DNA from 4 places in the Marinobacter sp. NFXS9 genome. Region 3 is predicted to be linked to each of the others. Evidence: predicted binding sites of a transcription regulator. Region 3 holds the regulator's gene; each other region holds the start of a gene.
The links. The regulator FliA, encoded in region 3, starts transcription of late flagellar genes. The targets are predictions, from matches to a motif close to CTAAAGTTTNNNNNNNNNNNGCCGNTAA.

Region 1 (7,559 bases), on a different contig from region 3:
ACAGCCTGTGCGTGCATGGCGACAACCCCGAATCCCTGGCCGCCGTGAAAGCGATACGCGAGGCGCTGGGAAAAGCCGCGTGATCATCGAGCCCGTCTCCGAAGACAGTGTCCTGATCCGCTTTGGCGATACGCTGGATGAGCAGTTGACCCCGAGGATCCTGGCTGCGCAGCAAACGATCACCGAACAACTCGGCGACTGGATCATCGATCAGGTGCCCGCCTACACCACGTTGCTTGTCGTTTACGATCTGCACAAGGTGGATTTCCGGCGAGTCATCCGTGCGATCGAGTTCATCCTGACCGCGACGGGTAGAGACACATCAGAGCCCGCCACAGCAGGCCGCATGATTGAGTTACCCGTCTATTACCATCCGGACGTGGGGCTGGATCTCGAAGCGCTGGCCGAACAGGCCGGACTGAGCATTGACGACGTGATCCAGCGGCACACGGCGACGACCTACCGGGTGTTTGCCATGGGCTTTGCCCCCGGTTTCGGTTTCATGGGCACTGTCGATCCGTCGATTGCCGCACCCCGCAAGACGACACCGCGTCAGCGTGTGCCTGCCGGCAGCGTCGGCATCGCCAACCAGCAGACCGCCGTCTACCCGTCTGTCTCACCGGGCGGCTGGAACATCATTGGCCGCTGCCCCACCCAACTGTTCTCACTGGACAGCCTGTCGCTGCTTCAGACGGGCGATCGAGTCTTCTTCACGTCGATATCCCGTGAGGAGTTTCTTGCGCAGGGAGGCGAGCTGTGAGCGGCCTGCGCATTCAAAGCACCGGCCTGCGAACCACCCTGCAGGATGAAGGACGACGACACGGACAACATCTTGGACTGGCCGTCGGTGGCGCCGCCGATCTGCACGCGTTTCGCTGGGCCAACAAGCTGCTGGATAACCCACGTGGGAGCGCCTGCCTGGAAGTCCTGATGGGCGGGTTCAGTGCAGAAGCCACCGGCCCTATGAGCATCGCCGTCACCGGTGCCGCGGGCCGATTGTCGATTAACGGCCGCCGCCAGTCGCTCTGGCGCACGCACGCCCTGCAGGCCGGCGACACCATCAGCCTGGAATCGCCAACCAGCGGTTTGCTCAACTACATTGCCGTTCACGGCGGTTGGCTGGGCAAGGACCTCTGCCAAAGCCGCGCCATGACGCCCCGGGAAGGTTTGCCCGGCCTGAGCGCCGTCGAGCCCGGCCAGTTGATCGAAGCGTCCACGGACATCGCTCCTCACCGGCAGGTGCCTCAAACGTTCCTCCCGGATTACACCGCCCCGCTGACCCTGAACGTCTTCCCGGGCTACCAGTACTCGTCGTTCAGCCACGATGCACGTCGAACGCTGATCACAACGCCCTACACCATCACCCAGCAAATCGACCGCATGGGCTACCGGTTATCGGGCGCCGCCATCGGCGTCCCGGAAATGACACTGCTCTCCGAAGGCATTGCCCTGGGGTCCATACAGGTCCCCGCCGACGGCCAGCCCATCGTCCTGCTCAACGACCGGCAGACCATGGGCGGGTATCCCAAGATCGGCACCGTCGCCGCACTGGACTGCAGCAAGCTCAGCCAGCGAGGGCCAGATACGCCGGTGCGTTTTCAGTTTGCAGACCTGGCGAATGTGCAGTGTGAGCGGGTGGTGTTTGAGGCGTTTTTTGCGAGGACAGCGTGGAACACCAACGGCAATGCCCTCATTTGGCCGTAACGGCCCCCGGGAAAGGTCCGCCACTTAGCTCATCAGACTGCCACCAAAACTGATCAAAAAGCGCACGCCCCATTGTTTTTGCACGAAAATACCGAAAGGGAGTTGCCAAACCAGATCAAAACCATTAGAGTTTGCGCCCTCAGATCGGGGCAGCCCATCTGAAACATTTTATTGGAGAGGTGGCCGAGTGGCTGAAGGCGCACGCCTGGAAAGTGTGTATACGTTAATAGCGTATCGAGGGTTCGAATCCCTCCCTCTCCGCCAATAAAGAAACCCGGCTTTCGAGCCGGGTTTTTTATTGGCCGACCGGGTGGGTAGAAGAACCCTCGCGGGTTCGACCGGAGCAGGCGAAAGCCTGCGGAGGAACGTCAGAGCGCCAGCGACGACGGCCCCGAAGGGGTGAGGCGCAACGCGCCGAATAATCCCGACCGGGTAGCTCCCGCCCCAAATTAGCCCTCGCATATAGAACCCGGCTTTCGAGCCGGTTTTTTTATTGGCTGATTGGGTGGGTAGAAGAACCCTCACGGGTTCGACCGGAGCAGGTACTGCCTGCGGAGGAACGTCGGAGCGTATGCGACGACGGCCCCAAAGGGGTGAGGCGCAAAGCGCCGAATCATCCCTCCCTCTCCGCCAAATTTGAGAAAGCCCGGCAAGAGACCGAGCTTTTAATCTGCCTTACTTCGCGTTCAACCAGAGCGCCTTACCGCTTCTTGGCCCGATAGATAATCCCCGGCTGACACTGAACCATCTCATAGTATTCCGGCAGCCCATTCAGGGATTCCGAAGCGCCCAGGATCAGGTAACCGCCCGGCACCAAGGCGCTGTGCATGCGGGTCAGGATGTCTTTCTTGAGGTCCGCGGAGAAATAGATCAGGACGTTGCGGCAGAACACCAGATCAAACTTGCCCATGATGTAGCGGTCCAGGAGGTTCAGCTCCTTGAACTCGACCATGCTCTTGATCGCAGGCTTGATCTGCCAGCCGCCGGACGGCGAGGACGTAAAGTAGTTGCGTTGACGGTCCGGCGAGAGGCCCCGGCCGATGGCGAGCATTTCGTACTCGCCCCGACGCGCCACTTCCAGGACGCTCCGGGAGATGTCGGTCGCCACGATCCGGACGTCTCCCCGCAGGCGGCCCGGCTTGAGCCGGCGAAACTCGTCGATCGCCATCGCGATGGAATAAGGCTCCTGCCCGGTGGAACAGGCAGCCGACCAGATCCGTAACGGCTGGTTGCCCTTCTGCTCCGCCAGTTCCGGCAGCAATCGCTCATTCAGGATGCGGAAGGGGTGGGTGTCGCGGAACCACAGCGTCTCGTTGGTGGTCATTGCATCGATCACCACCTCACGCAGAGGATCCCGGGGGCGCTGCAATTGCTTGATCAGGCCACCGAGCGTATCGAAGCCGTTTTCCTCAAGGATTTTCCGGAGGCGGCTCTTGACGAGGTATTGCTTGTTGTCGCCCAGCAAAATTCCGCAGGCGTCCTGCAGGAATCCTTTGAAAGCGTCGTATTCCTGGGGAGTAATCTCTGATTTCATGGGCTCTTGCAGCGACTCCGGTCCTTCTCGGCGCGGATCATAGTTGATCCAGCACTTCCATCACCCGCTCAGCGAGCTCGTCTGGGCTGAACTTCGCCATGAAGTCGTCAGCACCCACTTTCTGAACCATGGCCTTGTTAAACACACCGCTCAACGACGTATGCAGCATGATGTACAGCGAGTTCAGCTGCGTGTTTTCCTTGCACCGCGTCACCAGGGTGTAGCCGTCCATTTCCGGCATTTCCACGTCGGAAATCATCATGCACAGGTGATCGCTGATGTCGGAGCCGTCGGCCGTCAGCTCTTTGACGTAGTCCAGGGCCTGTTTGCCGTCGTTACGAGTGACCACCGCCAGTCCGATCGCGGTCAGACAGCGTTCGACCTGGCGCCGCGCCACACTGGAATCGTCGACGACGAGAACGGGACGGGTGGATGTCCGATCGGTTTCGGAGCTGCGGCCCACCAACTCTTCGCCCACATCCTCGCGCAACGGTGCCACCTCGGCCAGGATCTTTTCAACATCGATGATTTCGATCAGTTGATCGTCGATGCGGGCCACGGCGGTCAGATAAACCTCGCGTCCGGCACCCTTGGGCGGCGGCGACACTTCTTCCCAGTTCAGGTTGACGATGCGGTCCACGCTGCCCACCAGGAAACCCTGGGTTCGCCGGTTGTATTCCGACATGATCACGAAGCTTTCGGCGAGGTTACTCGCAGGAATCTCGGGTAACCCGATCGCCAGACTCATGTCGATGATCGGAATGGTCTCGCCCCGGATGTGCGACACCCCCCGGACCACCGACCGGCTCTGCGGGATGGATGACAACTTCGGGCACTGAAGGACTTCCTTCACCTTGAAGACGTTGATGCCGTAGACCTGACGGCCACGCAAGCGAAACAGTAGCAACTCCAGGCGGTTCTGCCCGACCAGCTGCGTTCTCTGATTCACACTGTCCAATACGCCTGCCATAACGCTCTTACCTGTCTTGTTATTCCGTTCCGCGTCAAAAGATGGCCGTTATCATCCATGCTGATTAAATCGGCACAGTTATTGCGACTTTTACCGAAAAGTGTCCGGCATCATCCGCCGGTGACGGAAAGTCGTCAATAGGCCATGGGGCTAGTTGATCGCAATCCTGCCCCTGGATTCAACCGTAAGCATAGGTCATACAGTCCAAAATGCGCATAGTCATTTTCCTCTTGTCCATTGGCATGGTGATCTCGTCACCCCTGAGCGCCGCCGAAAAAACGACGGCGGCCATGATCCGGCAAGCGGCGCAACAGTTCCTCGATCAATACGTCGCGGAGCGCAAGGACGCCGGCCAGACGGCCACCTACAGCCTGGGCCCACTGGATTCACGACTGAATCTGGCCGCTTGCGATGGCGGGCCGTCCGTCAGTTTCACCAGCGATCCGACAGAAACCACGCAGCCAACCCTGTCCGTATCCTGTGATGGCCAGCGCCCCTGGCGCCTTTATCTCTCTGCAACGCTGGAAATTCGCGGCCCGGGGCTGGTCGCCGCCCGCCCGCTAAGCCGGGGCGAGCGCATTACCGAAGGGATGATTGCGACCCAGCCGATAGTCATCAATTCCGTTCGCCGGGGAGCCATCACGCGGCGTGGGGACCTGGTTGGACTGGAGGTCCGGCGCTCTGTGAATTCCGGCACGATTTTCACCCCGGACGTCGTCACCCAGCCCGATGCCGTGTCCCGGGGCGACCATGTTATTATCGTCGCCCGCAGTGGATCGATTGCCGTGCAGTCCCGAGGCAAAGCACTGGGAGATGGGCGCGTGGGTGAACAGATCATGGTCCAGAACCTGCGTTCCGAAAAGACGTTGCGTGCGCAGGTCACGTCTCCGGGACACGTTGAAGTCCCGATGTAGGCAAGGCGGAAGAGGCTTGCCGATGTCCGGCAATCCCCTGCCGCAAAAATAATTGCCGTTTTCGCTAAAGATTCACTAAAGCCGGCCGATACAAACTGTAACCGGTTTAACTCACTTATCCGCAGGTACCGTTATGACAGTTGACTTTAATGGAATTGGCCCCGGCCAGGTCAACTCCAAGACCACCTCCACGAATACCAGCAAGGCCAACACACAAACGCCGTCGACACCGACGCCGACCGAACAGGCTCGCACCCAGGGTTCACGCCCGGATAACGTCAGCCTGAGCAGCCAGGCGCGTGACCTGAAGAAACTGGAAGAGCAGATGAGCAGCTATCCGGAAGTGGATGACGATCGCATCGAGCAGATCAAGTCTGCTTTGGCCGATGGCAGCTACAAGGTGGATGCAGAGAAAGTGGCCCAGAAAATGCTTGATATGGATAAAAGCATTTTTGGATGAGTAGATCATGGCCGCCATCGATGATTTGAAAGCATTGCTCCACAAAGACATCCAGCAACTCGAACAACTGGGCGGATTGCTGGCGTCAGAGAAACAACTGCTCAAGACCTCGGACATGGCAGGCCTCGAAGCCCTGACACGGGAAAAGAACCACCTGCTCAACGAGGTCCGCGAACGAGCCAAGCGCAAGATCCACGCGCTGGTTGCAATGGGCTTCAATCCCCGGCACGGCCAGCCTTCCACTTTCATCCGGGCAGCCGGCGTTGAAGAACTGACCCAGCTCTGGAACGAAGCCGAGAATCGCCTGAAGGCCTGCCAGCGTCTCAATCAGGTCAATGGCCGTATCATTGGTAATCTGCAACAGCGCCTCGGGCGTCTGACGGAAATCTTCCGGGGCTGTGCCGACCAGGCCAAACTCTACGGCGCCAAAGGGCAATCCACGGCCGTTAGCCACAAAACGGTACTGGCAAGCGCCTGACACGCCAACCTGTCAGCCACCCCATTGTTGAGGGGATAAATCAAGCATTCTGGGAAAGGAAAGACCGGGCTGGACAGCACACTCAGCCCCGGGAACGGCCCAGCTTATGGCCGCGTGTAGATCGTCATATGCGATTCTGGCGAGAAGCGGATGTTGTGCAGGCTGACATTCCCCATGGAAGGCCCCTGGGTACCTGACACCCGGATTTCGTTCATTTCCACGCTCTCAATACGCTCCGGCAGAGCCAGTCTCAGACCGCCATCAGCCAGAAGTTCCAGCCTCGGCTCGTCTTCCCGGTAATGCACGCCGCTGATGGTCAGATCGGAGTCCAGGAAATTCAGCACCGGCACAAAGGCGTGCGTGACCAGTTTCAGGCCTTCGATGGCGTCGGCTTTCTGCTCATCACCGTTGGCCGCGTCATCCGGCATTTGGGCGACTCGCTCAATCCGCGCCAGCAGGTCATCGGTTCCCTGCCCGGCAACTCCGCTCATTTCTGCATCCGTCAATGGACGGAAGCCACTGCCTTGCAGCATTTCATCGGACGTGATGGCGCCCTCAGCCTTCTCCGGTGTTGCCGACGCCAACGTAACCACAGGCTGCAGCGGTAATGCCACCATCGCCACGACAGCGGCGGCACGCCGGTAGTGGCGCTGCTGGCGCAAGGCCCGGGACAGATCCCGTTCGCTGACCCAACCGGCGGCAACCAGAACCTCACCGAGCAATGCACCAGATGCGCGCTGCTGTTCCAGCGCCTGTTCCAGTTGCGCTTCACTGATGTGACCGCGATTGACGAGGAGTCGCCCAAGTCGCGACTTTTCCTGATAACCCTGAGTGTTCTTCACCTGTTTCCTCCGTGTGGCTCGACGCGCATCAACGATCTGCGAAACCGCTCGCGATGCCGGCAAGTCTCAGGCCTGCCTGCCGACTCTCGCGTTCGCTGTATCAGTCCACGCAAAGCATGGATCGGGATCACGCACCTGTACAGAAACTGATCGAATCGATACGTAACGCCCGGTGAGCAAAGCGCGCCTGTTTGTTGTCATTGTTTTTATAACGCCGGGTCGGTAACCCATCACGAGCGTTTCGTGACAATCGGCGAGCATCCTGCAAGCGGCTGATTTCCCTTAATAGCCGTGGAAATCTGATAAACTGCCCGGCACCCTGATCAAAGCATGAGGATCCTGTCTTGACGAGTCTCACCCTCAAAAACAACGTTAAATATCCCTATGGTGTGATCTTCCTTCGAGGATTGATTGCACTGATCCTGACCACAGGATTGGTCACAGGCGTTCAGGCAGCGACCAGCGATCAGAATTCATTTCCTCAGGTCCGCCTTGATACCACCGAGGGCGTTGTGACCATTCGCTTGCGACCGGACGTGGCGCCGAAGACCGTGGCCAATTTCCTGGAATACGTTAAGGCCGGATACTACGACGGCACCGTCTTTCATCGGGTCATTCCCAGCTTTATGGTCCAGGGCGGCGGTTTCACGGCCGACC
Region 2 (7,559 bases), on a different contig from region 3:
ATGGCTAAGAATACGGTATTCCAAACATTTTTCCGCGCGCTGATCATCCTGTTCACCTGGGTCTCGGTGGCCGCTGCCCAGTCCCAGCCGTCCCTGATCCCGTCGCCGCCGCAGATTGCGGCCAGCTCCTACGTGCTGATGGACGCGGCCAGTGGCCACATCATCATGCAGGGCAACAGCGACGAACGCCTGCCGCCAGCCAGTCTGACCAAGATGATGACGGCCTACATCGTCGAGCGTGAGCTGTCCGAGGACCGTATTGCCATGTCCGACGAGGTGCCCATCAGCGTGCATGCCTGGCGCACCGGTGGTTCGCGGATGTTCGTCAAGGAAGGGTCCAACGTGACCGTCGAGAATCTGCTGCACGGTATGATCATCCAGTCCGGTAACGACGCCAGTGTGGCGCTGGCCGAGTACGTGGCCGGCAGTGAGGGCGCGTTTGCCGACATCATGAACCAGCAGGCGCAGATCCTGGGCATGAAGAACACCCACTTCATGAATGCTACCGGCCTGCCCCATGAGGAACACTATTCAACGGCGCACGACCTGGCACTGCTGGCGCGGGCGATCATCAACGATTACCCGGACAACTACCCGATCTATTCCCAGAAATACTTCACCTACAACGATATCCGTCAGCCCAACCGCAACTCGTTGCTGTGGCGCGACCCGTCCGTGGATGGCCTGAAGACCGGTCACACGGATGCCGCCGGCTTCTGTCTCGTGGCTTCGGCCAAGCGCGACGACATGCGGCTGATCGGTGTGGTCATGGGCACCAAGAGCGAGAATGCCCGGGCCCAGGAAGTGCAGAAACTGCTGAGCTATGGTTTCCGCTATTACGAGACCCATTCCCTGTTTAAAGCCGGCCAACCGCTGAAGGACGCTACCGTCTGGGGTGGCAAGAAAGAATCGGTCCAGGTGGGCCTGGCCAACGACGCCGTCGTCACCATCCCGCGCGGTACCAAGGATTCGCTGGAGTCGGTCATGGACATCGACAGCGTGATCAAGGCGCCGGTGAAGGCTGGCCAGGAACTGGGTCAGGTGCGGGTGACGCTGAACGGCCAGGAAGTGGTCAAGCGCCCGGTGGTGGCACTGGAAGCGGTGGACGAAGGCGGGTTCTTTAAACGCATCTGGGATGCGATCAAACTGTTCTTCGTGCAGTTGTTCAGCTGATTGGCGACAGTGAGGAAAGCAGCATGAGTGAACCGCAGCCGCCCAAAATTGAATTTCCGTGCGATTACGTCATCAAGGTGATCGGCACGGCCGCGCCGGACTTTCGCGATTTTGTCGTGGAAGTGGTGGAGCGCCATGCGCCGGGCATCGATGAAACCGACATCACGATCAACGACAGCCGCCAGGGGCGTTTCAGCTCCGTGCAGATCAAGATCGTGGCTACCGGCGAACCGCAGCTCAAGGCCCTGTTCGAGGAGCTCAAAGCCAGCGGCCGCGTTCACATGGTCCTCTAGCCGGTAACCTGTCGTGTCCGAGACATCTGACCGTTCCGTCATCGTTCGCCACCTGGGTCTCCAGCCCTACCTGGAGACCTGGGAGGCGATGAAGAGCTTCACTGCCGCGCGCACGCCCGAGACCGCGGACGAGCTCTGGTGCCTGCAGCATCCCAAGGTCTTCACCCAGGGGCAGGCCGGCAAGGCCGAGCATGTGCTGGCGCCGGGGGATATTCCGGTGGTCCAGGTGGACCGGGGCGGCCAGGTGACCTATCACGGTCCCGGCCAGCTAGTGGTGTACCTGATGATCGACCTGCACCGGGCCCATTTTGGTGTGCGTGAACTGGTCAGTGGTATTGAAGACAGCATCGTTGCGATCCTGGCGGACCTGGGCGTTGATGCGGCTCCGCGCGCCGATGCGCCGGGTGTCTACACCCAGGGCACCAAGATCGCCTCACTGGGCCTGCGTATCCGTCGGGGGTGTTCTTTCCACGGACTGGCGCTGAACGTCGATATGGATCTGGAGCCGTTCCGGCGCATCAATCCCTGTGGCCTGACGGGCATGGCCATGACCCAAGTGATTGATCACGCCCCCCAGGCGACGTTCGATGGCGTCCAGCAGGCGCTGGTGGCTCGCCTGGTGGAGCGACTGGATCTGGGCCGGGTCCGGTTCGAGACCGGATTGCCCGTCGTTCAGGCCGTATCCTGATTGGGGACTTCCCCGCAACAGACCCGATTGCGCCCCGTCGCCTTGGCGGTGTAGAGGGCTTCGTCCGCCCGCTGCAACAGTCGGCTGGGGGATTCGGCGCCGTGAATACTGGCCACTCCCGCGCTGATCGTCGTCCGAACAATCTGGCCGTCATAGGTGGCGGGAGCCGCTGCAATTGACTGGCGGATCCGCTCGGCAATCCGGATGGCTTCCTCCACTCCGGTCTCCGGCAGGATCGCCAGAAATTCCTCACCGCCCCAGCGCGACACAATGTCGATCCGGCGGCACCCTTCCTTCAGTTTGTCCGCCACCTTGATGATCAGCTCGTCGCCCGTCTGGTGGCCGTAGTGATCGTTGACTCCCTTGAACAGATCGATATCCAGCAGGATCACCGAAAACGACTGGCGGTTGCGAAGGTAGCGCTGGTACTCGCCTTCCAGGCGGATCAGGCCTTCGCGACGGTTGGTCAGGCCGGTCATGGTGTCGTGCTTGGCCGCGTACTCGTACTCGCCGGCCAGGGTGAGGAGGCTGGCCTTGCTGCGCCGCCGGCTCAGGTCCAGGACATAGCAGGAGATCATTTCGAACGCGAGCACGTTGATCATCATCAGCCGGAAGCTGTTGCTGTAGGGCGTGTTGAACAGATGGTCTCCCATCGGCGAAAACAGGCCTACCAGGGCTGTCAGGCCAAAAGCGCAGGTCAGGACGCCGACCCGGGGCGTGCTGATGTAGAAAATGATTGGCGGATAGGCGAACAGCCAGATGATCGCGGAGCCGTCCTCCAGCGCGGCGGTCGCCACATAAATGAACAGGGCCGCAATGATGACGATGAACGTCCGCCGGTGCAGGATCTGGTGCCGCAGCGTCAGGTACACCAGAGCGTTAAGCATCAGCATCACGCCCACCGTGGCCAGCGTAGCCATCACCAGGGTGTCGCCACGTCCAGCGGCCCGGTAGGCAAAGAAAACCAGGACCGGCAAGGCTCCCACGCTGAGCCAGTTGATCAGCCGGGGAACCGGTATTTCGCCCCGGGTGTGGTCGGGCACAGGGGCTGACGGCCAATAAGACTTGGATGAATCGGGCATCATTGTTAGCGTTATATTTATTGTTTAATCGATACGAGCATAGCGCCAAATGCAGTAGCGCTCTGTTTTAAAACGTAAACATGACGTTTGCGGCGTCGCATAGTCGCCTGTGCTGGTTAATCAGTGATCACTACACGGCAAAGCTGCAGGGAATCCATTGGCTCCGGAAACCGGGCTGGCGCGGCAGGTCGGTGACCAGAGACGGGTCGGGCTCACGTATAATCGGTAGGACCCACTTTCGAAGAGCGCCCGGAAGCCGACCATTCGGCCGTCGGGCTGCAGCATTCACCAGCTTCTGGATCCCTTGATGACTTCCAAAAAAACGCGCAAATCCGTTTCCCGCATCAAGACCGGCAGCTTCGAGCGCCGGCTCAGTCTGACCCGGGCCGGTCTGTTCGCCGGTACCCGCATGGCCACGCACATGGCCACCAACCTGTTCAGCAGCCGCGAAAAGCGTGAAGAGCGCCACCGCCAGATGCTCTCAAGCCAGGCCCGGTTCCTGGTGGATGAACTCGGCAAACTCAAGGGCAGCGTGGTGAAGATCGGTCAGGTCATGGCGCTCTACGGCGAGCATTTCCTGCCGGCCGAAGTGACCGAAGCATTGCACACCCTGGAAGACCAGACTACATCACTGGCCTGGCCTTCCGTCGAGAAGGTGTTGGCCAAGGAGTTGGGTAGCGAGCGCCTGGCCCAGCTGGACGTGGATCCGGAACCGATTGGGTCGGCCTCGCTGGGGCAGGTCCATCGTGCGGTACGCCGCAGCGACGGTCTGGAGATCGTGCTCAAGGTCCAGTATCCGGGCGTCGACACGGCGGTGGACAGTGACCTGAATGCGGTGGCGCAGATCCTGAAAGTCGGACGCTTTGTGTCCATGGGTCCCGAATTCAACGAGTGGCTCGAAGAAGTCCGCACCATGATGCATCGGGAAGTGGACTATGCGCTGGAAGCCCGGACCACCGAGCATTTCCGCAAGATGCTCGAAGGCGATGACCGTTTCGTGGTGCCCCGGGTCCTGCCGGAGTATTCCACCCGCCATGTGATGGCGTCCACTTTCGAGCCCGGCTGGCCGGTCAGCTCGGACAAGGTGGCTTCGCTGTCGCTCGAGCGTCGGAGTGCGCTGGGCCGTGCCGCGTTGGAACTGTTCTTCCGTGAGCTGTTTGAATGGGGCGAGATCCAGACCGACCCCAACTTCGGCAACTACCGCATCCGCATTGCCGAGGAAGCCGGCACTGAGAGCGACCAGATCGTGCTGCTGGACTTTGGAGCCGTGCAACAATACCCGGACAGCTTCCTCGAGCCGGTTCGGGACATGATCCGGGCGTCCTATGAGCAGGATCTTGAGCGGGTCATCGAAGGCGGGACCAAGCTTCATTTCATGAGCGAGAGCTGGCCCGAGGACGTGCTGCGCCGGTTCGGCGAAGTCTGTATGTCGGTGTTGGAACCGCTGGCCCCGGCCAACGGCGAGTGGCCCGAATTCGCGGTCAACGAGCAGGGCCAGTACCGCTGGAAGCAGAGTGACCTGCCGTCGCGGGTGGCCCGTCAGGCGGCGCGTTCGGCCATCAGCCGCTATTTCCGGATTCCGCCCAAGGAATTCGTCTTCCTCAACCGCAAGCTGATCGGTGTCTACACCTTCATTGCGGTGCTGCGGTCGGAGTTTAACGGCGAGGATCTGTTGCAGGACTATCTGTACGACAGCGAAGAGGCGGCCGCCCGGGACGCCGGCGACTGACCCCGGAAGTCAGGTCGCTTCCAGCACCAGCCACAGCACCAGGGCGTAGCGAAGGCCCTTGCCGATGGCAACCAGCACGATGAAATTGAGCCAGGGGACGCGCATGATGCCGCCGATCAGCGTCAGCGCGTCACCGCCGATGGGCAGCCACGCCATCAGCAGCGACCACTGGCCGAACCGGTTAAACCGGTTCTGGGCCTGTTGCAGCTGTTTTTCACTGACCGGAAACCAGCGCTTGTGGCGAAAACGCTCCACCTGCCGTCCGATCCATCCGTTCAACACCGACCCCAGGGTGTTGCCCAGCGTGGCGAACAGCCATAAGCCCCACAGCGAGTAGCCCTGCGTCACCAACCCGCCGAGCAGAACCTCGGAGTAGGCCGGCAACAGAGTGGCTGCGGCAAAGGCCGTAAAAAACAGGGACAGGTATGCCAAATCGACTCCCGTCTGATTACACAGTGTAGTGGTGGGTTTACCGGTCGATCACTATCGTTATCAAGAAATCGTCCGTCAGGCCGATAGCTTATCTTGTCAGCCGCACAAAGTCTGAGACAAGGGAGCTGGGCGTGATGGCGTACGACGTATACGAAGATCTGCGGTGCCCCTACCGGACCGGGTGGTGCTGCCTCACTCTGTGACCCGGGAGTGTCATGAAAAAGCTGTCTCTGAAAGTCAAACTCTACGCGCTGGTCATTGTGCTGCTGCTCATTATGGGCCTGAGCATGATCATAACCGCCCAGGTATCGCTCTCCAGCATGGAGTCGCGCATTTCCGATGACACCGGCGAACTGGTGCAGAACATTGTTGTCGAGCGCCTGCGTGCCACGGCCGGCCAGTATGGTGAGCTGGTGGCCAGTATCTTCAACCGCGCCTACAAGATCCCGGAAACGTTCCGCGAGGTGATTCACCGCAACGTCGAAGGCTCCGATTCTGCGCGCATGAGCCGCCGTGACCTGATGGAAACCGCCGGCGCGATCCTCAAGGGCCAGCCGGAACTCAGCTCCATTTACGCCCAGTTCGAACCTGATGCCTACGACGGCCAGGACCGCTACTTCACCGGGGGCGTGGAAGATCACAGCAGTGATGAAGGCACGCTGGAGATCTACTACTACCGGGACCAGGACGGCAAGATCCACTTCAGTCGCACAGCGGATCCGTCGACCAAGTACGATACCACCAAGAACGAATTCGGCATCCGCGAAGCCGAGTGGTACCTGTGCTCCAAGGAAACGCTCAAGCCCTGCACCATGGAGCCCTACAACTACGAGATCAGTGACGGTTATTCCGAGCTGATGACCAGCCTGGTGATGCCGATATTCAAGGATGGCAAGTTCGGCGGGGTCGTCGGTGCCGACATCAATCTGTCCACCATCCAGAAGACGCTCAAGCAGGTCAGTCAGAACCTGTACGACGGCGCCGGCCGCGTGACCCTGGTCAGCGAGATGGGCCTGATTGCCGGCACCAGCCATTACGACAAGTTCCTTGGGCGGCCGCTCAAGGAAGCCCTGCCGGATCGGGCGGCGGCTTATCGCAAGCTGGACAAGGACGGTGACAACGACGTCTTTGATAACGGCGAAGACATCGCGGTGGCGTATCCGATCCACATCAAGGCTTCCGACACGACCTGGTCGATGATCATCGAACTGCCTCGGGATGTTGCGCTGGCCGACTTGAGCAAGGTTGAGGATGTCCTGGGCGAGGAAGTCGACGCCACGGCAGGGCGTCAGTTGACGGCGGGCATCATCGTGTCGATTGTTTCCCTGTTGCTGCTGGTGGTGCTGGTTCGCAGTGTGACCCGGCCGCTGGATCGCATCCGTGACCGCATGGCCAATCTGGCCAGCGCCGAGGGCGATCTGACCCAGGAGCTGGAGATCGATACCCACGCCGAGCTGATTGCGTTGGCGGACGGCTTCAACGCGTTCCTGGCGAAATTGCGGGACATGATCAACGACCTCAAGTCGATCAATGGCCGCGTCAGCATGGCGAGATCGACAGCGTCGTGACCGCCATGAACGAGATGTCGGCCGCTGCCAGTGAAGTCGCCACGTTTGCCAGCGACGCCGCGGGCAATGCCCGGGAAGCCAGCGACGGGGTCGTGAGCACCCAGTCGACCCTGACCACCGCCGTCAACGGCGTGCAGGAACTGGCCGCCGATATGGAAGAGGCCAGCGGAGCCATCGGTCAGGTCGCCAACCGCAGCGACGATATCAACCGTATCCTGGAAGTCATCCGCGGCATTGCCGAGCAGACCAACCTGCTGGCGCTGAACGCAGCGATTGAAGCCGCACGGGCCGGTGAGCAGGGTCGGGGCTTTGCTGTGGTGGCCGATGAGGTGCGCACGCTGGCGTCGCGGACACGTGAGTCCACCGACGAGATCAGCGAGATGATCGAAGGGCTGCAGGGTGAGGTCCAGCAGACCGTGACGGTCATTCGCGGCGGCGTCGACCGGGCCACCAACGCGGTTGAACGGACCCGCGAGGCGGATCAGTCACTGGCCGAGGTGGTGCAGCGTATCGCCACCATCGTCGAGCACGTCACCCAGGTGGCCACGGCGGCCGAAGAGCAAAGTTCGGTCAGCGAGGAGATCAACCGCAACC
Region 3 (7,559 bases):
AGATTCTCGATGACCTGTCCGATAAACGCCTGGTTCTGATCGACACGGCGGGCCTGACCCATTCCGATCGCGGCCACCAGGAACAGCTTGAGGAGCTGGCTGCAAGCCGGCATCCGGTCAAGCCTTACCTGGTGCTGGCAGCCACCAGCCAGCCTCGCATTATGAAATCCACGTGGCATTGCTATAAGATGGCGTATCCGGCCGGGTGTATCATGACCAAACTGGATGAGGCCCTGACACTCGGCGAGGTGCTAGGCTTTGCCATGGAAACAGGTCTTCGGGTGGCGTATTACACCGATGGGCAGCGCATCCCCGAGGACATTCATCCGGCACAGGCGGCTCCACTGGTCAGACTGGGTGTGGAGCGTCTGAAGCAGGTTCGGGAAACCGCCGTGGTTGCAGCCGGCGCCTGAGGTCCGGGAGTCCGCCGGAACAGCCGCAGGGCGTTCATGGGCTCCACTGTCGAGCCGGTCATCAACCGGCCATCCTTATCAAGAGTTGTCGTGAGAGACTGTATCCGGCATGAGTAGAGTTAACCCGGTCCAGGTGATCGCCGTCTCAGGTGGCAAGGGCGGCGTTGGCAAGAGCAACGTTTCGGTCAACCTGGCTATTGCACTGGCACAGATGGGGCGTCGGGTGGTGGTTCTGGATGCCGATCTGGGGCTGGCCAACATCGACGTCCTGCTGGGTATCACCGCGAACCACAATCTCAATGATGTGCTGAACGGCGAGTGCGACCTGCGCGATGTACTGGTCGACGGCCCGGGCGGCATCAAGATCGTTCCCGCCTCGTCCGGCACCCAGCGGATGACCCAGCTGACGCCAATGGAGCACGCTGGCCTGATCAACGCCTTCAGCGAACTGGGCGACCAGATCGACGTGTTGATCGTTGACACCGCTGCCGGTATTTCCGAATCGGTGGTCAGCTTCCTGCGGGCGTCTCAGGAATTGCTGCTGGTGGTCTGCGACGAGCCCACTTCCATTACCGATGCCTACGCACTGATCAAGCTCATGAACCGGGACTACGGGGTGAACCGTTTTCGCATCCTTGCCAACCAGGTTCGCAACGAGCAGGAAGGCAAGCATCTGTTTGGGAAACTGACCCGGGTTACCGAGCGATTTCTGGATGTTGCGCTACAATATGTGGGCATCGTCCCTTACGACGAAGCCGTCAAAAAAGCGGTACAACGGCAGCGTGCGGTGCTTGACGCTTATCCACGCGCCAAGGCCTCGCTGGCGATCAAGGCGCTGGCCCAGCAGGTGGACAACTGGCCGCTCCCGTCTTCTCCACGGGGGCATCTCGAATTTTTCGTTGAGCGCCTGGTGGACGCCTGATGGAGTACCCTGACCGACAGGTGGCGTGGTATGACGGTCGATTGAAACACACGGGTAATCCGGATTGATGACGTTGGCAAAAGGCCTGGGAATCTACCAACAGACGAGCTCGCGCAAATCGGCCCATCAACTGGTCGAGGACCATGCGCCGCTGGTGAAAAAGATCGCGTTGCACGTACTGGCGCGATTGCCCGCCTCTGTCCAGCTTGAAGACCTGATGCAGGCCGGCATGATCGGCCTTCTCGAGGCAGCCCAGAAATACGATGCCGGCAAGGGCGCTTCCTTTGAAACCTATGCGGGTATCCGCATTCGCGGTGCCATTGTCGACGAGATTCGCAAGGGCGACTGGGTGCCGCGTTCCGTCCACCGCAATTCCCGTCGCATCGCCCAGGCGATCAAGGCCGTCGAAGACCGGACCGGGCGCGAGGCTCAGGATCACGAAGTCGCCGACGAGCTGGACATGACCCTGCCGGAGTACCATGCCTGCCTGGCCGATTCCAACAGCGGCCGTCTTTTTAGCCTGGATGAGCTAAATGAATCGGGAGAGCTGCCGATAGACAATGAAGAGGCTGTGCCCGATCGTCCGTTTGAGGAGCTGTCGGCGGCCGGATTCCAGCGCAGTCTGGCCGAAGCGATCGCGGCGCTGCCGGAGCGGGAAAAGCTGGTGTTGAGTCTGTATTACCAGGAAGAGCTGAACCTGAAAGAAATCGGCGCCGTCATCGGTGTCAGTGAAAGTCGGGTCAGCCAGATTCACAGTCAGGCGGCATTGCGCCTGAAATCACGCCTGACGGATTGGCAGGAAGTCCGTTAGCCACGCCGTTCAAAGCCGGTTCGCAAAACGCCGGTTGAGCAGGGCAGAATGGGCGGACGCGCGACATCAGGCGCGACAAGCAAATAGTTGACATCGAATTCCGGGAGCTTGTGGTCAGCGTTGATGCCCAGGCTTTGATCCCGGAACTGTAGTTTTTGGTAACGGACGCTTTACAGCGGGCGTTGACGCGACAGAATAGGCGGTGCTTTCAGTGGCGCCGGCATCGTGTGGATTGCCGGACACTGAACTGGACGCTGGATTGGTATTCCGGGCTGTAATGATTGGAGGTCCCTTTGGACAAAAACATGAAAATTCTGATCGTGGATGACTTCTCCACGATGCGACGGATCATCAAGAATCTGCTTCGCGACCTCGGTTTCACCAATACTGACGAGGCGGATGACGGCAACACCGCGCTGCCCATGCTCAAGAGTGGCAAATACGATTTTCTGGTCACCGACTGGAACATGCCGGGCATGTCCGGATTTGAACTGCTGCAGGCCGTTCGCGCGGACGAGAACCTCAAGAATCTGCCGATCCTGATGGTGACGGCGGAAGCCAAACGTGACCAGATCGTGGCGGCGGCTCAGGCCGGCGTTAACGGTTACGTCGTGAAGCCGTTTACGGCGGCTGTCCTGAAGGAAAAGATCGAGAAGATTTTCGAACGCATCCAGTCCTGAGTATCAGAGCGCCAATCATGGGCACAAAAAAAGACAAGGCCGGCTCCCTCGATCCCGATGTCGTTGAGAAGCTGCAGCACCAGGCGGAAGAACTGAAGCAACAGGTGGACGCCGGCGATTACGCCGCGGCGATGCGCCTGATTAATGAACTGAATGATGTCCGGGACCAGAGCCTTTACCGTGAGGTTGGCCGGTTGACCCGCAGCCTTCACGAGGCCATTCGCAACTTCAGTATCGATCCGCAGAACCCGGAGCAGCAGGAAGCCCTGTCCAAGATCACGGACGCTTCCGACCGGTTGGCGTACGTGGTGGACATGACCAGTCAGGCAGCCAACCGCACCATGGACATCGTGGAAGAGGCGATGCCCAAGGCCAACAGCCTGCGGGAGCAGGCCGTTGCGCTGCGAGCCGACTGGCACAAGCTGCGCCGCCGGGAAATCGGCGCCGGCGAATTCCGTGAGCTGTACAACCGGATCGACAACTTCTTCGAACAAACGGCCAGCGATGCGGAAGCCCTTTACGGCAACCTGTCCGAGATCCTGCTGGCGCAGGACTTCCAGGACCTGACCGGTCAGGTCATCCAGAAGGTCACGGCGCTGGTCAAGGAAGTGGAAGAACACCTGCTCAGCCTGGTGGTCATGGCCAGCCATGTCGATGAAATCACCGGCACTGTCCATGATATCGGCGAAACAACGACAACAATCGAAAAAGGCGAAGGCCCTCAAATGAACGCCAAAGAGCGTGAGGATGTCGTATCCGGCCAGGATGATGTCGATGACCTCCTGTCCAGCCTTGGTTTTTGAGTGAGGACACTGCATGGCGCTTGATGCTGACGAAGAAATTCTCCAGGACTTCCTGGTAGAGGCTGGTGAAATACTCGAAAAGCTGTCCGAACAGCTGGTGGATCTGGAGCAGAATCCGGATAACGGGGATCTGCTAAACGCGATCTTCCGTGGGTTCCACACCGTCAAGGGGGGTGCCGGCTTCCTGCAGCTTGAAGCGCTGGTCAATTGTTGTCATTCGGCGGAAAACGTCTTCGACACCCTGCGTAACCACAAGCGCCGGGTCGACTCCGATCTCATGGACGTGGTCCTCGAAGCCCTGGACAACGTCAACGCCATGTTTGACCAGGTACGCAACCGGGAGGAACCGACACCGGCCGATCCGGCATTGATCGAGGCGCTGGATGCCCTGGCGCTGCCCGAAGGTGAGGCCCCCGCCGCACCTGAGCCGGAGGCAGCCCCCCAGCCTGAACCGGCGGCTGAAGCCGGCGGCCATGCGGACCAGGGCGATATCACCGACGAAGAATTCGAGCAGTTGCTGGATGCCCTTGAGGATGAGAAATCGTCATCCGGCGACAGCAGCGGCGACGATCAGATCACCGACGACGAGTTTGAGAACCTGCTGGATGAGTTGCACGGCAAAGGGCAGCACAGCGGTAAACCGGCAGACGACGACAAGCCCGCTGCAGCAGGGCAATCCGGCGGCAGTGGCGGTGATGACATCACCGACGATGAGTTCGAGAGTCTGCTCGATGACCTGCACGGCAAGGGGCAGTTCAAAGGCTCGGTCGAACCGGCGTCAAAGGGCGGTGGTGCATCGGATGCGAGCGCCAGGACCAGCGGTGCCAATGAGCTGATTACCGACGACGAATTCGAGAACCTGCTGGACGAACTGCACGGCTCAGGCAAAGGCCCCGGTGCCCCGGGCGCCAGCCAGCCGGCAGCGAAGAGGCCGGAACCGGCACCAACGCCCAGGAAGGCTGAGAAACCGGGCGCTCCCGCCAACAAGGACGAGAGTAAATCGCCCGCCAGCCCGGCTGTACCGCAGCGGGACTCCCAGCCGGCTGCCGAAACCACCGTGCGCGTGGACACCAAACGCCTCGACGACATCATGAACATGGTGGGCGAGCTGGTGTTGGTGCGTAACCGCCTGCAGCGCCTGGGTAACGACAGCGAAGACGAACAGATGCACAAAGCGGTGGCCAACCTCGATGTGGTGACCACCGATCTCCAGTCTGCCGTCATGCAGACGCGCATGCAGCCGATCAAGAAAGTCTTCGGCCGTTTCCCGCGTGTGGTACGCGATCTGGCGCGCAGCCTCAAGAAAGAAATCAATCTGGTCATGCACGGCGAGGACACCGACCTGGACAAGAACCTGGTCGAAGCCCTGTCCGATCCGCTGGTTCACCTGGTGCGCAACTCCGTAGACCATGGCATTGAAGCACCGGATGTGCGCGAAAAAGCCGGTAAGCCCCGGACGGGTGTGGTGACGCTTTCAGCCGAGCAGGAAGGGGACCATATCCTGCTGTCGATTGAAGACGACGGTGGCGGCATGGATCCGGACAAGCTGCGTCAGAAGGCGGTCGAGAAAGGATTGTTTGAACAGGACGCCGCGGATCGTCTGACCAGCAACGAATGCTACAACCTCATCTTTGCTCCTGGCTTTTCCACCAAGGACCAGATTTCCGACGTGTCCGGGCGGGGTGTGGGCATGGATGTGGTCAAGACCAAGATCAGTCAATTGAACGGCACCATCCATGTGGAGTCGGAACTGGGTAAAGGCTCCCGCATCCTGATCAAGGTGCCGCTGACGCTGGCGATCATGCCGACACTGATGATCATGCTGGGCGACCAGTCCTTCGCGCTGCCGCTGGTCAATGTCGTGGAGATCTTCCACCTGGATCTGACCAAGAAGAACATCGTTGACGGTCGCGAGTGTATTGTGGTTCGCGACAAGGTGTTCCCGATCTACAACATCAAGGACTGGCTGATCCACGGCGCAGCAGGCGAGCCCGATCCCGAGAATGGTCACGTGGTTATTGTCGCGATGGGCACCAAGCGGGTTGGTTTTGTGGTGGACCAGTTGATCGGTCAGGAAGAGGTGGTCATCAAGCCGTTGGGCCGGATGCTCCACGGAACGCCGGGCATGGCCGGTGCGACCATTACCGGCGATGGGCGGATCGCGTTGATTATCGACGTGCCCAGTCTGCTGCAGCACTACGGATGACAGGAGAAATGCCTGAATGACCGTTTCCGTTCTGGTCGTTGATGATTCCGGTTTCTTCCGCAAGCGACTCACCGAAATCCTGAACGCGTCGGGTAATATCCGCGTGGTCGGTGCCGCCACTAACGGTCGGGAAGCGATCGAGATGGCGGACAAACTGCGCCCGGACGTGATCACGATGGATTATGAGATGCCCATCATGGATGGCATCACCGCCGTGAAGGAAATCATGAAGCGCCGGCCCGTACCGGTGTTGATGTTTTCCTCGCTAACCTACGAAGGCGCCCGGGTGACGCTGGATGCTCTGGAAGCCGGGGCTGTCGACTTCCTGCCCAAGAATTTCGAGGAAATCGCCCGGGATAATAGCCAGCTCCAGAAGATCCTGCGCGAGCGAATCCTGGATGTGGCGCGCAGTCGCCCAGGCACTCGACCAGCTCCAGCCGTGCCGTCCACGCCGCCGCCCGCGCAACCGGCTCGCCCGCAGACACGTGGTCCTGCCAGGCCCACACCGGCGCAGCGCAGGGCCGAACCGGAAGCAGAAGCCTCCCGGTCATCGCGCAAGACCCAGCCGCGCAGTTACAGTGTGGTGGGCATCGGCACGTCCACGGGCGGTCCCATTGCCCTGCAACGGGTTCTTACGCGTTTGCCATCCCGTTTTCCGGCACCGATCGTGCTGATCCAGCACATGCCAGCCAGCTTCACGCCGGCGTTTGCGGATCGCCTCAACAAACTGTGCCAGATTGAGGTCCGTCAGGCTGAAGACGGCGACATGCTGCGCCCGGGCCTGGCCCTGCTGGCGCCCGGCGGCAAGCAGATGATGATCGAGAACAAGGGCCCGCATGGCCGGGTGCGCATCCTGGAAAGCGACGAGCGCCTGACCTACAAACCCTGCGTCGATGTGACGTTCGGCTCGCTGGCACGCAGCTTTCCCGGCAAGACCCTGGGTATCATCCTGACCGGCATGGGCGCTGATGGTAAGGAAGGCTGCCGGATGATGAAGCAGTCCGGTAGCGTGATCTGGTCCCAGGATGAGAAATCCTCCGTGATCTACGGCATGCCCATGGCGGTCGCCAAGGCCGGCCTGAGCGACGAAATACTGACCCTGGATGACATTGGCGAGCGGATGGTCGAGGGCGTCTGCTGATGGACGTGCTCAGCTTACTGGGCATCATCCTCGCCTTTGCCGCCATCCTCGGCGGCAACGTCCTGGAGGGCGGTGCGCTGGGGTCCCTGTTCAATGCGCCCGCTGGCCTGATCGTGGTGGGCGGTACGGTCGCCGCGACGATCCTGCAAACCTCGTGGCCGGTCATCAAACGGGCGCTCAAACAGGTCCGCTGGGTGTTTGTGCCGCCTTATATCGGCCTTGAAGACGGTATCGACAAGGTCATCAACTGGAGTGTACGCGCCCGTAAGCAGGGATTACTGGGCCTTGAGGGGCTGGCCGAGCGCGAACCGGAGCGGTTTGCGCGCAAGGGGCTGCTGCTTCTGGTCGATGGCGCCGAGACCGAGTCCATCCGCAGCATCATGGAAGTGGAGCTGGATGCCCGCGAGCAAAGCGACATTGAAGCGGCCAAGGTGTTTGAGGCCATGGGCGGTTATGCGCCGACCATCGGCATCATCGGCGCTGTCATGGGGCTGATCCAGGTTATGACCAACCTGGAAGACCCCAGCACTCTGGGGGCGGGTATTGCCACTGCGTTTGTGGCCACCATCTATGGGGTGGCGCT
Region 4 (7,559 bases), on a different contig from region 3:
TTCATATGGCGTTCATGCAACTCGTTGGCGCGCTCCTGAAGTCGCTCACGAGCGCTTTCAAGTGCCTTCCAGGCTTCCTGTAACTCGGACAGGTCCTCATTGGCCGGCGTCTGATCCTGAACGCCACTGTCCAGATCCTCATAGGCGGCATACACCCGGTCTGCCACGTCCTGATACCGGGTCCAGGCAGCCTCATATTCCTCGCGCAGGGATTTCCATTCGGACTGCGCAGCCATTGTTCACCTCCACGTTGTCGGTGTTCTGATGTGTCCTTCCACTTTAACCGCTCTGACCCGGATGGCATCAACCCGGTTCCATGAACCGAGGCTGAACGGCACATGACGATCTGCTCACTCGCCTCGCCAGTTGACGCTGTACAGCTCGTGCCGGCGGTCGTACAGGTTCTTTACCGTGCCGCTGTTGCGGGCGGTGAGCAGCACCTGCGGGCGCAGATCGGCGAAGGCCACGGTTTCCACGTTGGGCGTGGTGTCGGCGGCAATGCCGTCCCGGGCGAAGGGGAAATCGCAGGGCGTCAGGATGCAGCTTTGGCCGTATTGCAGCTCCATGTTGGGCACATTGGGCAGGTTGCCGACGTTGCCGGACATCACCACGAACAGCTGGTTTTCCACTGCGCGGGCCTGGCAGCAATAGCGCACCCGCAGGTAACTCTGCCTTTCATCGGTGCAGAAGGGCACGAACAGGATCTGGATGCCCTGATCCACCAGGTGGCGGGTGACTTCGGGGAATTCGGCGTCGTAACAGACCAGCACGCCAATCGGTCCGCAGTCCGTCTCGATGGCGCTGACCCGGCGGCCGCCACTGATGTTCCACCAGTAGGCCTCGTTCGGCGTGGGGTGAATCTTGGGCTGGCTGAAGACCTGGCCGTCACGCAGGAACACGTAGGCCATGTTGCGGATGGCGCCGTCTTCCTCGCGCACCGGTGTCGACCCGCCGATGATGTTGATGTTGTAACGCAGGGCCAGATCCCGCATCAGGTCGTGGTAGGCCCCGGCGTATTCGGTGATCGCCTCGATTGCGGCCGCCGGACTTTCCTTGCGGCGTTCTATCGACAGCAACTGCAACGTGAACAGCTCGGGGAACACCACGAAATCGCCCTTGTAGGTGGACACCACGTCGACAAAGTAGGTGACGATGTCGCTGAACGCCTCGAAGGACGCCACCGGCCGCTGCTGGTATTGCACCGTACCCACCCGCACCGTGTCGGGCATGCGCTTGCCGTAGCGCTTCTGCTTGCCGCGGTCGCCGTTGCGTTCCACTGCCGGGTTGCGCCAGACCAGGTGAATGCCATAGCCCATGGAATCGTGATCCGCATCCAGGTAATGGGGAATGATGCCGTGGATCTCGAACCCGTTGTGGAGCTGGAAGGACAGCACGTCGTCGCGCTGTTTCTTGCTCTTGATCGCCTCGATGTAGGCCTCGACGGATTCGAACTTGCGGATGCGCCGACGCAGCGACGGCAGCCGACCGGCGAACACCACGCCCTGCAGCCCCAGGCTCTGGCACAGGGCCTTGCGTTCGTTATACAGACGCTGGCCAATGCGGTAGCCGCGATAATCCGGGTCGACACACACCTCCATGCCATAGAGCCAGTCGCCCTCCGGATCGTGTCGCGAGGCGTAGCCATTGCCAGTGATGGACGTCCAGTCGTGCGGCGCCAGGGCGACTTCCCCGGCGATGCGGAACGTCGCGCAGTAGCCCACCACCTGGTCCCCCACCACAGCCACGAACTGGCCCTCGGGAAAGTTGTTCATCTGCCCGGTCAGTGGGCCTTCGGTGTAGCCGTACATGCCGGTGTCGGCATACACCCGGCGACTCAGCCGAATGATGCCGGGAATATCCTGCAGGGTGGCCTGACGTACAGACAGGTGTTGGCTGGGATCGCTAAACGGCGGACACATGGGCACCTCCAGAACGCAACGACAGTCGCTTCATCCTTCTCCGTGACCGACCCCGCCGTCAAGAGGGGCACGGAAACGACCGGCACCGGCGCGGCTTACAAAAAGCTACGGTCCCGTGGCACCCAATTTGCGTCGGCCAGGGCAGATCATCAAACGCAGGGCGCGGCCCTGTCCGGCAACGACGCCGTCGTCCCGGGATCCTGTCATTGCAGACAGGATTCCGGGCGGCGGCGTTTTTGCTTCAGACGCCGCCCCAGGACAGGAGACCAGTCGCATGCAAGCGCTTACTTACCCCGTACAACTTTTGATGCGGGCACTTCACACAACCGGATTGGCGTTACTCCTGGCGGCACTTTGGTTATTGGCCCTGGCCGCCGCGCCGGCGTTGAAGCCGGTGTGGGCGGTCTTCGTCGTCGCCATGCCCTTGTACCTGCTGATCGCCAGCCTCTGGCTGATCGGTTGGGAGCTGGGCCGGCTCCGTGACGGCATTGAGCGTGACGAGGGCGACCTCCTCACAAGCACACGCTGGCTCCTGCTGGGCCCGGTAGCCCGGCGGCTGCAGCGCAAGCTGACCGAGCTGGAACGAACCCGACACAGCCTGCAACAGCGCCTGGACGAAATCTCACACGCGTCCGGCGAAGTCGAGGCGGCGGCAGCGCTGGTCAACCGCAACGCCGAGCAGCAGAGCGAATCCGCGGGCGTTGCCGCCGCGGCCGTGGAGGAGCTGACCGCCAGTATCCGTGACGTGGCGGATCGCGCCGGCGAGTCCCGCGACGCCAGTCAGACGGCCGATGCCGAACTGGCCAAAGGCCTGCGCGAGTTGTCCATTCTGGTGCAGCAGGTCACCGAAATGGCGCAACAAACCGCGGCCACCGACCGCCTGATCCAGCAGCTCAGTGAGCATTCCCGAACCATCACGGCCATGACCGGTACCATTCGCGGCATCGCCGAACAGACCAATCTGCTGGCACTCAACGCCGCCATCGAAGCGGCCCGGGCTGGCGAGAGCGGTCGGGGATTCGCCGTCGTCGCCGAAGAGGTCCGGCGGCTGGCCCAGCACAGCCAGGCCTCCGCCGACGAGATTGGGCAGAACAATGCAGCCGTGCAGGAACAGATCGAACAGGCCGCGGAACAGGTGCGACGGCTGGCTGCCCTGGCGGATCGCAGCGCCGGCAGTTCAGAGACGGTCCGCACGTTGCTGGAAGCCGTCCAGGGACGCACCCGGGACCTCGCCGGACAGGTGGATCAGGTTGCCGTCAGCACCGGCGAACAGGGCCAGGCCGTCGCCGAGATAGCCAGCTTGGCGGAGCGGGTCCGGGCCGGTAACAGCGACAATCAGGCGGCAGCCCACCAGGCCCGTCACATCGCCCTTCATCTGGCACACCTTACCGGACAGGAGCCCAGCCATGCCTGATACCCGCTTACTCTTCATAACGGCGGAGGTGGCCGTTCTGGTGCTATTGGTCATCGCACTGATGGCTTTCCATGTCCACCAGCGCCGCCAGCAACGCCGCGAACGGCAGGCAGCTCTCGAGACGCTCACCCAACTGCGACAACTGGTGAGCGGGCTGCAGCGTCATCGTGGACTGAGTAACGGGGTGCTGAACGGAAACCGGACCATGGCACAGGATCTCAGCGCCCTGGCAGCAAAGCTCGACCGGTTGATGGGGTCACCGCCCGAATTACCGGCCGATCTGACCGGCGACTGGCAGACGTTGGTCAATCAATGGCAACGTGTAAAAGACGTGAACGGCCGCGATCCGGGCCACAACCTCACCGATCACCATCGTCTCATCCGTCGTGGCATCAACCTGATTCAGGACACCGCGTGTCACATGGACCTGGCGCAGGGTGACTCGCGCCTCGCGTATCTGCCCTGCATCTGGCAGGAGGTCATCAATGCCGCCGAATGGGCCGGTCAGGCAAGGGCGTTGGGAACCGGCATGGCCGCCGCCGGGGCCAGCGACGCGGCACAACGGGTGAGACTGCGGTTTCTTCATCAGAAGGTCGACACGCTGTCCCGTACCGCTTTTTCCCGACTAGGAATCCCCGGTACCGGCCCCGCTGCGCGACTGGACGCCTGCAAACGGGCGGTTGACCGGTTTCTTGAAAGCCTGGATCACGACCTGCTGGGCTCCGAGGAAATTGCAGTCCACGCGAAGACGGTTTTTGAGCTGGGCACCCAGGCGGTCGATACGCTGTTTGCCCTGGTGGATGCCGCACTGTCTGACCTGGCGGGCCCAACGGCGGTCAATGCGCCGCCGGCCCCGACGCAAAAAAGCGGACGACCTGCCACGGAGAGTGCTCTCCGCGACGCGGTGCCCGCCAAATAGGCTCAGATGGAAAAGCACTGGGGTGCTTTCAGCACCCCGTCGTCAGAACCGGAACAACCAGGGCAGGAGAACCTCACCGTAACCCCAGATCATCACAGTCACGGCCAGCAGACCTTCAAGCACCAGCACCCCGACCGCCAGGGTGGTACTGGAGACAATAAAGCCTTGTTCCGAGCTGATGCCCAGGAAGTAGGGAATCCCCAGGTAGAGCAGATAGGCGCTGATACACAAGCCCACGATACCCGCCAGCAGACACAGCCAGACCATGGGATACACGGCGACCAGACCACTGAGGAACATGGGGGTCGCGATATAACCGGCAAAAATCACGCAGCGGCGCCGGCTCGGCGGTTTTCTGAACCGGTGGGCCATCCAGTAAATCACGTTGCCCACCAGGAACACGGCCGCCAGGATGGCGATATAGAAGGCGATACCGGCGTAGAGCGCGCTTAGCAGATCAAGCTTGATAAAGGCGTGTTCGCCTCCAAAGCCCCACCCCACCTGGGTCGTGCCGATGTAGGCGCAGATAACGGGAACAGCGGCGAGCGTAAAGACATGGTGCGCATACAGATGCGTTACCGTTTCGTGCTCGTCCTCGATGTGGCCCCATTCACTTTTCGGGTGAGTCAGAAGGCCCCAGACGTGTGTCAGCATACAAGCACCCCTCTCAATGGTGATGACGGCTTTCTACACTTAGCTTCTATTACTCAAACATATAGTTGATGATTCTGAAAATAGCACACCGGATATCGAACAGAAATTGCCCGAATCATGACTCCATCACAGGCCGGAAAGCGCATTCAGCGAACGATGGCGTGGCGGGGAAATCGGGAAAAGGAAGGGAAAAACGAGCTGCTACAACACATTACAGCAGCTCGTCAGGATGGCGATTCAGGCCAGGAAAGCCGGCAGGACGCCGTTGATGCCCATCATCAGGCTCAGCACACACACCGTAAGAATGGAGAAGCCGAAGTTACCCTTGGCCCACTTCACATTGTCTTCAGTGCGGAAACCGGCGATTCCCAGCTTCAGCCAGTACAGGCCCATCAGCAGCATCACTACGAAATAGGCGATGCCTGTGTAACCCGCCAGGCTCAGCGACAACGCCGCCAGCATAAAGGCCACGGTGTAACCCACGATGTGGATCTTGGCCGTGCGAATGCTCCGGGCCACCGGCAGGACCGGAATACCGGCCATCTGGTAGTCGCGGAAGCGGAAGATGGCAATCGCGTAGGAATGCGGCATCTGCCACAGGCAGAAGGTGACCAGGATGATCGCCGCACCAACGTCAAACTGACCCTTGACGGCGCAGTAGCCCACCACCGGCGGGACCGCCCCGGACAGGCTGCCAATCAACGTGCCGTATACGGAGTGCCGCTTTGAGTAGAGGCTGTAGGCGCCGACGTAAATCGCAAAGCCGAAGACCGCCAGGCCCGCCGTCAGCAGATTGGTGCTCAGCAGCATGGTGAATCCGGCCAGACCCAGCAGGGTCGCAAAACCCAGGGTCGTGGCCGGCGTGATCGTTCCCTGAACAAGAGGCCGGTTCCGGGTGCGCTCCATCACCGCATCGATATCGCGATCGATCAGGTTGTTGAACGCACAGCCGGAGGCAATCACCAGGGCCAGTCCCACCAGTGTGGCAATGAACAGGCCCGGGCTGAACTCACCCTGGGCGGCCAGGAAGAAGCCGCCCATGACGGAAATCGAATTACCGAAAATGATCCCCGGCTTGGTGAGCGCGATGAACTGCCCAAGCACGTCTTTGAAGGACGTGCCCGGCATTACATCAAGTTGATGTTCAGGTGATACATAATCCACAGGGAGCCACCAATGACGAGGACCAGGATCACGGCGGTGAAGAAGACGAAGGAACCGGAATCTCGGCCTTCCTGGGTCTTCAGGTTCAGGTGCATGAACAGGATCAGCTGAATCAGCACCTGGCATACCGCCAGGATCGCAATTGCAATGACAACGAACGTCTCGTCGAATCCGCCTTTCATCACCATGCCGAACGGAATGATCGTCAGCAGGATGGAAAGGATCAGCCCGATAATGTAGGACTTGGTGCTGCCGTGGCTATGGCTGTCGTGGTCGTGAGAGTGACTCATTTACAGTGCTCCCATCAGGTAGACGAAGGTGAACACGCAGATCCACACGATATCGAGGAAGTGCCAGAACAGACTCAGGCACATGATGCGCGGACGCGTCATGTCGGTCAGGCCCTTGGTGGACAGCTGGATCAGCATGATCGCCATCCACAGCAGACCGAAGCTCACGTGCAGGCCGTGCGTGCCGACCAACGCGAAGAAGGAGGACAGGAACGCGCTGCGATCCGGCCCCAGGCCTTCCACGATCAGGTGATGGAATTCATAGATTTCCATCCCGACGAAGCCTGCACCACAGGCGAAGGTGACCAGCAGCCAGCCAATGACCTGCTTGACCTTGTCCTTGTGCATGGCCAGCACGGCCAGGCCATAGGTGAAACTGGAGAACAGCAGCAGGAAGGTTTCAACCAGAACGAAGTCCAGCTCGAAAATGTCCTTGCCACCCGGGCCACCGGCGGTGCCGTTGTGCAGCACGCCGTAAGTCGCGAACAACGAGCCGAAGATGATCAAGTCACTCATCAGGTACACCCAGAAGGCGTACATCTTCGTGCCGGTCATGTCGTGATGTTCGTGATCGTCGTGGCCGTCATGCGCGGCCACGTGTTGGTTAGTCATCGTATCTGTTGCCATGATTACGCCTGCATCTCCACCTGTTTATGGTGTTCGGTTTCGATCCGCTTCACTTCCTCAGCGGGCACGTAATAGTCGATATCCTCGTTGAAGATCCGACCCATGAAGGCCGCGAACATACCCAGGGCGCCGACGCCGACCAGCCACCAGATGTGCCAGACCAGGGCGAAGCCAAACACGATGCTGAAGGCACCCATCACCGGACCGGCAACGGTGTTGCGCGGCATGTGGATGTCCTTGTACTCGATGGTTTCCGGATCAGCCAGCTGCGCCTTGCCCTGGTTCTTCTGCTTGTCTTCCCAGAAGTTATCGATCGAGTGGATCTCAGGCAGATGCGCGAAGTTGTAGTACGGGGGCGGTGAAGACACGGCCCACTCCAGGGTACGACCACCCCACGGATCGCCGGTGACGTCCTTGTTCTTCTCGCGATCGCGGATACTGACGATCAGCTGGATCGCGGTGCAGGCGATGCCGCACAGGATCAGTACCGCGCCAAACCAGGCGACGATCATCAGCGGCTGCCATTCGTCGTTGGCGTAAGACTGCATCCGACGCACAGCACCGTAGAAGCT

Region 1: the regulator FliA is predicted to act here: its motif matches at 5,187-5,214, upstream of flgM (flagellar biosynthesis anti-sigma factor FlgM).
Region 2: the regulator FliA is predicted to act here: its motif matches at 5,457-5,484, upstream of J3364_RS17660 (methyl-accepting chemotaxis protein).
Region 4: the regulator FliA is predicted to act here: its motif matches at 2,041-2,068, upstream of J3364_RS19390 (methyl-accepting chemotaxis protein).

What each region holds. Positions count from the first base shown of each region.
Region 1 is NZ_JAGDDW010000001.1:215,521-223,079, reverse strand. Features, by position in the region: gene J3364_RS01015 (5-oxoprolinase subunit PxpA) at 1-83, shown strand, start outside; gene pxpB (5-oxoprolinase subunit PxpB) at 83-760, shown strand; gene J3364_RS01005 (5-oxoprolinase subunit C family protein) at 757-1,704, shown strand; tRNA gene J3364_RS01000 (tRNA-Ser) at 1,878-1,968, shown strand; gene J3364_RS00995 (CheR family methyltransferase) at 2,405-3,238, opposite strand; gene J3364_RS00990 (chemotaxis protein CheV) at 3,276-4,208, opposite strand; gene flgA (flagellar basal body P-ring formation chaperone FlgA) at 4,418-5,122, shown strand; gene flgM (flagellar biosynthesis anti-sigma factor FlgM) at 5,256-5,582, shown strand; gene J3364_RS00975 (flagella synthesis protein FlgN) at 5,590-6,060, shown strand; gene J3364_RS00970 (cyclic di-GMP-binding domain-containing protein, MshE-related) at 6,165-6,902, opposite strand; gene J3364_RS00965 (peptidylprolyl isomerase) at 7,310-7,559, shown strand, end outside.
Region 2 is NZ_JAGDDW010000013.1:59,213-66,771, reverse strand. Features, by position in the region: gene J3364_RS17690 (D-alanyl-D-alanine carboxypeptidase family protein) at 1-1,173, shown strand; gene J3364_RS17685 (HP0495 family protein) at 1,197-1,466, shown strand; gene lipB (lipoyl(octanoyl) transferase LipB) at 1,555-2,154, shown strand; gene J3364_RS17675 (GGDEF domain-containing protein) at 2,139-3,197, opposite strand; gene J3364_RS17670 (ABC1 kinase family protein) at 3,544-4,965, shown strand; gene J3364_RS17665 (YqaA family protein) at 4,975-5,397, opposite strand; gene J3364_RS17660 (methyl-accepting chemotaxis protein) at 5,613-6,965, shown strand; gene J3364_RS17655 (methyl-accepting chemotaxis protein) at 6,971-7,559, shown strand, end outside.
Region 3 is NZ_JAGDDW010000002.1:305,219-312,777, forward strand. Features, by position in the region: gene flhF (flagellar biosynthesis GTPase FlhF) at 1-413, shown strand, start outside; gene J3364_RS05010 (MinD/ParA family protein) at 523-1,335, shown strand; gene J3364_RS05015 (RNA polymerase sigma factor FliA) at 1,403-2,146, shown strand; gene cheY (chemotaxis response regulator CheY) at 2,440-2,826, shown strand; gene J3364_RS05025 (protein phosphatase CheZ) at 2,844-3,629, shown strand; gene J3364_RS05030 (chemotaxis protein CheA) at 3,643-5,835, shown strand; gene J3364_RS05035 (protein-glutamate methylesterase/protein-glutamine glutaminase) at 5,852-6,976, shown strand; gene J3364_RS05040 (flagellar motor protein) at 6,976-7,559, shown strand, end outside.
Region 4 is NZ_JAGDDW010000016.1:34,911-42,469, reverse strand. Features, by position in the region: gene J3364_RS19400 (hypothetical protein) at 1-236, opposite strand, end outside; gene J3364_RS19395 (GNAT family N-acetyltransferase) at 351-1,919, opposite strand; gene J3364_RS19390 (methyl-accepting chemotaxis protein) at 2,194-3,333, shown strand; gene J3364_RS19385 (nitrate- and nitrite sensing domain-containing protein) at 3,326-4,252, shown strand; gene J3364_RS19380 (Yip1 family protein) at 4,295-4,906, opposite strand; gene cyoE (heme o synthase) at 5,144-6,034, opposite strand; gene cyoD (cytochrome o ubiquinol oxidase subunit IV) at 6,034-6,360, opposite strand; gene J3364_RS19365 (cytochrome o ubiquinol oxidase subunit III) at 6,361-6,987, opposite strand; gene cyoB (cytochrome o ubiquinol oxidase subunit I) at 6,990-7,559, opposite strand, start outside.